Regions from separate parts of the Bradyrhizobium sp. CIAT3101 genome, predicted to be linked through region 2. Evidence: predicted binding sites of a transcription regulator. Region 2 holds the regulator's gene; the other holds the start of a gene.
What was found. The regulator PhoB, encoded in region 2, activates phosphate uptake and scavenging genes when phosphate is short. The targets are predictions, from matches to a motif close to TGTCATNNANCTGTCAT.
Positions count from the first base shown of each region.

Region 1: the regulator PhoB is predicted to act here: its motif matches at 2,497-2,513, upstream of QA645_RS25400 (acetoacetate decarboxylase).

Region 1 is NZ_CP121634.1:5,333,132-5,337,342, forward strand. Features, by position in the region: gene QA645_RS25390 (carbohydrate porin) at 1-405, opposite strand, end outside; gene QA645_RS25395 (transporter) at 437-1,456, opposite strand; gene QA645_RS25400 (acetoacetate decarboxylase) at 1,567-2,343, opposite strand; gene QA645_RS25405 (patatin-like phospholipase family protein) at 2,582-3,724, shown strand; gene QA645_RS25410 (aldehyde dehydrogenase family protein) at 4,049-4,211, shown strand, end outside.
Region 2 is NZ_CP121634.1:9,080,878-9,085,088, forward strand. Features, by position in the region: gene QA645_RS42055 (aspartate aminotransferase family protein) at 1-929, opposite strand, end outside; gene QA645_RS42060 (GcrA family cell cycle regulator) at 1,383-1,895, shown strand; gene phoB (phosphate regulon transcriptional regulator PhoB) at 1,998-2,705, opposite strand; gene phoU (phosphate signaling complex protein PhoU) at 2,728-3,444, opposite strand; gene pstB (phosphate ABC transporter ATP-binding protein PstB) at 3,456-4,211, opposite strand, start outside.

The DNA.
Region 1 (4,211 bases), 3.7 Mb from region 2:
GTAGAGCCGCTGATCTGGCAGCGCCTCGATCTCGCTGATGGTGGCGAGATTTTGGATGTAGTTCCGGCTGAGCCCGCGACCGTAGATGATGTAGCCGTTGGCGTAGAAGCGTCCGCCGGTCCAGCCGACGAGCTTGTCGAGATCGGCATCGACCGACAGATCGAGCCGGCCGAAATGGATGGCGCCGCGCGAGACCCCGCCCGAGACATTGCCGATATTGTCGGCAATATAGGTCGCGCCGAAATTCAGTCCCTTGTTGGCGAGCCCGTCATGCCATTCGTTGAACCATTTCGGGAACAGCCAGTCGGCGGCGCTCTCGTCCTTGGCGCCGGCGAATGCGCTGGTGCTCGCGAACAGCACCACGGCGATCACGAGCGAGCGTCGCAACGCCAATGTTGGGGCAATCGCATTCACGGCCGACACCGTCTGGCCCGCGCTACTTCTTGAAAATGCCCGTGCGACGCATGAACAGATAGGCAAGGCCGATCGAGCTCACCATCAGCGCCGCCGCCCAGAGAAAACCCTCGTCCACGTCGGTGAGCGGCAGGCCCTTGGTGTTCATGCCGAAGATGCCGGTGATCAGCGTCGGCGGCAGCAGCAGCGTCGTCACGATCGAGAGCGTGTGGAGGTGGCGATTGCTCTCCTCCTCGTTCTTGAAGCGCAGCTCCTCCTCGAGCAGGCGGCTGCGCTCGCGCAGCTCGACGATGTCGTGGTCGAGCCCGTCGAGCCGCTGGGCGAGCTTGCCGGCCTGAATACGAAGCCCCGGCGACAGATGATCGGTGTTCTTCTGGTCGAGCCGGTGGAACAGTACGCGCAGGCCGGTGAGCTGACGATGCAGCCGCACGCAGGTCCGGCGCAAGCGCCCGAGCGTGCGGCGCATCTCCGGCTTGGCTTCATCGGCGAGGATGCGTTCCTCGATGCCGTCGATTTCCTGGCCGAGCTTGTCGGCCATCCGATCGAGCGTGTCGGCGACCTCGTCGACGATCTTTTCCAGGAGATGGGCGACGTTGTCGACGCGGTAGCCGCCTTCGAGCACGCGGCGCGTCGCATCCGCCGAGCAAAGCGCCTGGTGACGGCCGGAGACCAGGAGATGCTCGGTCATGGCGAAGCGCAGGAACGCGGTCTCTTCCGTTGCAGCATCGATGTCGCGAACCAGATCGGAGAACACGCCGTAGACGCAATGGTCGATGACGTGAAGCTGCTGGAACGTGTCGCTCGACAGCAAGAGATCGCGCGCCAGCGGCGGCAGCTGTGATGCTGCGATCCACGGCCGCACGCGACCATCTGTCAAATTGAAATGCAGCCAGAGCCGGCCATCATGGCTGAACTCGATCGGCTGGTCGATCGGCAGCGCCTCGGCGCTGCCGTCGCCATGCAAACGAAACGCCCATACCAGTCCAGGAATGACAGGCGCGACATCCGATGTCGCGCTGACAAGCATTGCCGGCTCGGCCATGCTGACCCCACATCATTGCAGCCCAATCCCGGGGGGCCGTTATTGGCCTCCTCCGGGTCCTCCGTGCAGTCAATTACGCCAGTGTTACAGTTTGATGATGGCGCGCCGCCCTATTCCGCGGCGAGCCCCGTCGCGGCCTGGGCTTCCTTGATGTAATCGTGCACGACGCGGCCGAACGGCAGTGTCAGGTCGGCGATGTAGTGATGCGCGCCGATGCAGCGGCGGACCGGGAAATCCGCAACCGGCGCGTTGACGTGCGGCACCAGATGCAGCCGGCCGGGACCCATCCAGGACCCCTTCGGCACGATGTCGATCAGGTTGATCGCGACGAGCTGGCAGACCTCGAGATGGCCGTCGACGCCGGGGATCATCTTCAAATTGATTTGCGTCTTCGACAGCGTGGCGCGGGTGAGATCGCCGTTGCCGGCCATGCTCTCGTGCTTGTAGCCCATCGTGCCCATGGCGACGAGCTGGCCGGCATATTCAAGCGTGCCCGTCAGTGTATCCTTGACGATCTCGAGTTTCGGGTGGGCGTACTTCTTCGGGAAGCCCCAGATCTCGCGGCCCGCCGCAATCGGCGGATCATCGTCGAGATACATCTGCGAGACGAAGTTGACCTCCTCGCCGTGCAGCCGCGCCGGGATCACGAGGCCGGATTCGGTGTAGCTGCCGAAGCCGGAGGAGTCCGGCATCTTGATCCATTCGTAGTGTACGATCGGCTGGTCGATCGGCTCCAGCGGCTCAGGCAGGCCGGCACGGATCAGGTCCGGGTCGGTCTCGTAGGTGATCACCAGGAATTCGCGGTTGACGAAGCGGTACGGGCCGGCCGGATAGCTCGGCCCGGCGGCCGGCATGGACGGAAGCCTCAGCACGTCTTCCCTGCGCATCGCTGTCTCCTCTGGTGATCCGGTAAGTTCCGACTTCACGCAGATTGCTAGCTGCCGTCATTGACTGCGATGTGACCGATTTCCGTCAGGGACACGACCTCCGGCCATTCCCGTCGCGGTTGACCTGCATGCAAAGGCGGCATCGGCCTGCTTTGTCATCACGCCGTCACCACCGGCCGCAATCGTCCGGCGAAGGCTGGAGGTATCGCCATGGACGCTCGCACGTCGCAACCGACACATCCATCAGCCGCCCGCGCGGGGCTGGCGGCCCGAACGCTGCGATCGCGTCGCGCTGGTCCTGCAGGGCGGCGGCGCGCTCGGCGCCTACCAGGCCGGCGTCTACCAGGCGCTGCACGAGGCCGGCATCGAGCCCGACTGGGTCACCGGCGTCTCGATCGGCGCGATCAACTCGTCCATCATCGCCGGCAACAAACCGGAGAAGCGGCTCGAAGCGCTGCGCATCTTCTGGGAGCGCATCACCAACCGCAAGATCTGGCACTACACGCCGGACGGCGACATCTTCCGCCAGTGGCGCAACCTCTACAGCTCCTGGATGACATCGGCGATGGGCCAGCCCGGCTTCTTCACGCCGCACCAGGTCAATCCCTGGTTCAGCCCGGTCGGCGCCAAGACCGCGACCAGCTACTACGACACGGCCGCGTTGAAGGCGACCTTGCTCGAGCTCGTCGATTTCGACCTCATCAACGAAAAGAAGATCCGCTTCGCAGTCGGCGCGGTGAACGTGCTCTCCGGCAACTTCATCTATTTCGACAACGCCCATGACGAGATCGAGCCGGAGCACATCATGGCCTCCGGCGCCCTGCCCCCGGCGCTGCCGATGGTGCGGATCGGCACCGATCATTTCTGGGACGGCGGCATCGTCTCCAACACGCCGCTGCAGCACCTGCTCGACCAGGAGGACGCGATCAATTCGCTGGTGTTCCAGGTCGACCTGTTCAGCGCGCGCGGTGTGCTGCCGCGCTCGATCCAGGACGTGATGGCCCGCCACAAGGACATCATGTATTCCTCGCGCACCCGCCATAACACCGACGTCTATCGGCGCACGCATAATCTCAAGGTGCTGCTCTACAAGGCCTTGGCGAAGATCCCGGACGAGCAGCTCTCCGACGAGGACCGCCAGCTGAAATCGAGCCTGCGCCGGATGCCGGAGATCGCGATCCTGCACCTGATCTACCAGCAGAAAGCCTACGAGGGCGATGCCAAGGACCACGAATTCTCGGGCACCTCGATGCGCGAGCACTGGACAAGCGGCTACGAGGACACCAAGCGCACGCTGAAGCGCCGCGACTGGATCAAGATGCCCGACGAAGGCATGGGGCTCGTCGTGCACGACGTGCACCGGGAGACGGAGAGCGCCTGACGGGCGCTCTCGACAAAACGTCGAAAACAACCCCATGCACAGTAGAGATCGTCCAAGAATTTAGATTCGCGACCACTAGCGCCCTGGCACGCGGTTTGACTCGTCGTTTGACACGTCGGGCAAAACACCTGCACAATGCCATCATTGCAAAATCGCACGACTGATCCGCTCTGCGCCAACGCGCGACGTGGCGAGCTTGCGCCCGGCGCCGTACATTGAGCGTTGAGAGCGTCAGACGGCAAGGTCAATCCGCGCGGTGCAGACAGTCACGATCCAATGTGCCGCCAGCTTCGCAATGACCTCGTCGATGCGCGGGAGACAATCATGATTCAAGTCGTACAGGCCTTCGACCGAAAAGAGATCACCGAGCTCGCCAGTGACGACGCTGCCGCATTGGACGCGAAGTTCGAGACCGCGCGAAAGCTGCTCGCGGACCGAAAGGCCTGGCTGAAAACCCATCAGCGGATCGCCATCCTCCACAAGCTCG
Region 2 (4,211 bases):
AGCAGCAGCGACATCTTCTGCACATGGTCGAAGAAGCCGGGCTTGAGCATGACGTCGAGCACTGCGTTCGCAGCCGAGATCGCCAGCGGATTGCCGCCGAAGGTCGAGCCGTGCGAGCCGGGCCCCATGCCGGAGGCCGCTTCCGCGGTCGCCAGCACCGCGCCGATCGGGAAGCCGCCGCCGAGCGCCTTCGCCAGCGACATCACGTCAGGCGTGACGCCGGTGCGCCGATGGGCGAAGAGATCGCCGGTGCGGCCCATGCCGGTCTGCACTTCATCGAAGGCGAGCAGCAGGCCCTTCTCGTCGCAGAGCTGGCGCAGCGCCTTGAGGAAGCCGGGAGGCGCCGAACGCACGCCACCCTCGCCCTGGATCGGCTCGATCAGGATACCGGCGGTCTGCGGACCGATCGCCTTCTTCACGGCCTCGATGTCGCCATGCGGGATCTGGTCGAAACCGTCCATCGGCGGGCCAAAACCTTCGAGATATTTTGCCGAGCCGGTCGCGGCCAGCGTCGCCAGCGTCCGACCGTGGAAGGCGCCTTCGAAGGTGATGATGCGGTAGCGCTCCGGATGCCCCTTGGAGAAGTGATGGTGGCGGACCAGCTTGATCACGCCCTCCAGCGCTTCGGCGCCGGAATTACAGAAGAACACGAAGTCGGCAAAACTCTCGTTGCAGAGACGCGCCGCGAGCTTCTCGCCATCCGGGCTCTGGAACAGGTTCGACATGTGCCAGAGTTTTGTCGCCTGCTCCTGCAGCGCCTTGACCAGCACGGGATGGGCATGGCCGAGCGCATTCACTGCAACGCCCGAGGTGAAATCGAGATAGCGATCGCCATTGGTCGCGATCAACCAGACGCCTTCACCGCGCTCAAAACCGATGTCGGCCCTGGCGAAAACGGGGAGCAAATGCGGTGCTACGCTGTTGGTCATGATGGTCTCTTTGGATGTTTCGGACGGCCTGAGCGTGCGTTGCGCAGCGCATCATTGGTCCGGAAAACGAAACGTGCCGCCTTTTAAGGGCGGCACGCATCGCCATCTTATGCCTGGCACCAATGGTGTCAATGCCGCCCGGAAAGCCCCGCGAAACGCTGATTCCGTAGTCTTGCGGTGCCGGATTTGCGGGTTTTTGGCCACGGAACATGTGGAAGCGAGTCGTCGGACTCTTGCGCGTGAGTCACGCCATATTGTAGCGTTTGCCTTGTCAGATACGACATCTCGTGCAGCGGTTCTGATCCCAAAAGTCCTCATGTACCGGCGTAAACGTTCGGGCGGCTCATTGCGCCCGGCGAACCTTAAGGGATTCTGGCGGCACGGGTTTTTCGAAGCTTAGGCATTCGTCGTGCCGCCCCAGGATGGCAGGCGCGCGGCGAAGGAAAGGTTACAATGACGGTTTTGACCTGGTCCGACGATCGCGTCGAGCAGTTGAAAAAGCTCTGGGAGGCCGGACTTTCGGCCAGCCAGATCGCCGCTGAGCTTGGGAATGTCACCCGCAACGCCGTGATCGGCAAGGTGCACAGGCTCGGCCTGTCGGGCCGCGCCAAGAGCCCGTCTTCGGCAGCTCCGCGGCCGCGCAAGGCGCGTCCGGCGCAGCACATGATGCGGGTGAGCAGGCCCATCGCGCGTGGCAATACCGCGCTGGCGCAGGCCTTCGAGGTCGAAGTCGAGGCTGAACCGGTCACCTACGACAACGTGGTGCCGATGAGCCAGCGGCTGTCGCTGCTCGAATTGAACGAGGCGACCTGCCACTGGCCGGTCGGCGATCCCTCGAGCCCGGATTTCTTCTTCTGCGGCGGCAAGGCGCTCTCCGGCCTGCCCTACTGCGCCCAGCACTCGCGGGTGGCGTATCAGCCGGCAGCGGATCGGCGGCGGGCGCCGGCGAAGCCTGGCACGCGGTAAGCGCATCCAGGTAATCTCGTCCCGGCACAAGGCCGGGACGACCGGGGAAATAAAAAAGCGCGCCATCCAGCGCGCTTTTTATTTTGTCTGCTTGCAAGAGCCTTAGGCCTGCTCGGCCTTTGCAAACCGGTCATCGAGCGCATAGCCCGCACCGCGCACCGTGCGGATCGGATCCTGCTCGCGACCAAGATTGAGCAGCTTGCGCAGGCGACCGATATGCACGTCGACGGTGCGCTCGTCGATATAGATGTCGCGGCCCCAGACGCTGTCGAGCAGCTGCTCGCGCGAGAACACGCGACCGGGGTGCTCCAGGAAAAACTCCAGCAGGCGATATTCGGTGGGGCCGAGATCGATCGGCCGGCCCGAGCGCGCCACGCGGCGCTTTTCGCGATCGAGCTCGATGTCACCGAAAGCGAGCACGGTTGCGAGCCGCTCGGGACTTGCGCGCCGCAGCAGACCCTTCACGCGGGCCAGCAGCTCGGGCACCGAGAACGGCTTGACGATGTAGTCGTCGGCGCCGGTCGCAAGGCCCCGCACCCGCTCGCTCTCCTCGCCGCGCGCGGTGAGCATGATGATCGGCAGCTGCTTGGTGTCGGACCGCGTCCGCAGCCGGCGGCACAGCTCGATGCCGGAAAGCCCCGGCAGCATCCAGTCGAGCACGATCAGATCGGGGATGTGCTCCTTGAGGCGGGTGTCGGCGTCGTCGCCGCGCATCACCGTCTCGACGTCATAGCCGTCGCCCTCGAGGTTGTAGCGGAGGAGCTCGGTGAGAGCTTCCTCGTCTTCAACCACCATAATGCGTGCGCCCATTGGGTCGTCGCTCCTTAAGGATTCAAGTATTGGGGACCGTGGTGGCGAAGGTCGTCATGTCGCCCTTCGGTCGCTTGTCGGTGATGGCCTGGCCTTCGATCATGTAGAACACGGTCTCGGCAATGTTGGTGGCGTGGTCGCCGATCCGCTCGATGTTCTTGGCGCAGAACATCAGATGGATGCAGAACGAGATGTTGCGCGGGTCCTCCATCATATAGGTGAGGAGCTCGCGGAACAGCGAGGTGCAGATGGCGTCGACTTCCTCGTCGCCCTTCCACACCGCCATCGCCGCCGGCAGATCGTGCGCGGCATATGCGTCCAGCACCGACTTGACCTGCTGCTGCACGAGGTCGGTCATGTGCTCGAGGCCGCGGAACAGCTTGAGCGGATGGAAATCCGTCTCCAGCGCCGCGACGCGCTTGCCCATGTTCTTGGCGAGGTCGCCGATGCGTTCGAGATCGGTCGCGACGCGCATGGCGCCGACGATTTCGCGCAGATCCACCGCCATCGGCTGGCGGCGCGCGATCGTGAGCACGGCGCGTTCCTCGATCTTCTTCTGCAGCGCGTCGAGCTCGGCGTCGATGGTGACGACGCGCTGGCCGAGCGCGATATCACGGCGGATCAGCGCGTCGACGGAATCGACGATCATGCGCTCGGCGATGCCGCCCATCTCGGCGACCAGGCGCGTGAGCTCCTGGAGGTCGGTGTCGAAGGCCTTTGCGGTATGTTCAGAACCCATGTCCTGTCTCCTCAGCCGAACCGGCCGGTAATGTAATCCTGCGTGCGCCGGTCGGACGGCGACGTGAAGATCTTGCTGGTGTCGTCGAACTCGATCAACTCGCCGAGATACATGAAGGCGGTCTTGTCGGAGACGCGAGCCGCTTGCTGCATGTTGTGGGTCACGATCGCGATCGTGTAATTCTCGGACAGCTCCTGGATCAGCTCCTCGACCTTCGCGGTCGAGATCGGATCGAGCGCCGAGCAGGGCTCGTCGAACAGGATCACCTCGGGCCGCACCGCGACGGTGCGGGCAATGCAGAGGCGCTGCTGCTGGCCGCCGGAGAGCGACAGGCCGGAGGCGTTCAGCTTGTCCTTGACCTCGTTCCACAGCGCGCCGCCGCGCAGGGCCTTCTCGACGCGATCGTCCATCTCCGACTTCGAGATCTTCTCGTAGAGACGGATGCCGAAGGCGATGTTCTCGTAGATCGTCATCGGGAACGGCGTCGGCTTCTGGAACACCATGCCGACGCGGGCGCGCAGCAGATTGAGGTCGAGCTTGGGATCGAGGATGTTGGTCTGGTCGAGCATCAGCTGACCGGAGACGCGCTGGCCCGGATAGAGGTCGTACATCCGGTTGAAGATGCGCAGCAGGGTCGACTTGCCGCAGCCCGACGGTCCGATGAACGCCGTGACGCGGTTGGTGCCGAGCGCCAGATTGATGTTCTTCAGCGCGTGGTGCTCGCCGTAATAGAAGTTGAGGTTGCGCACCGTTACCTTGGCCGGGGC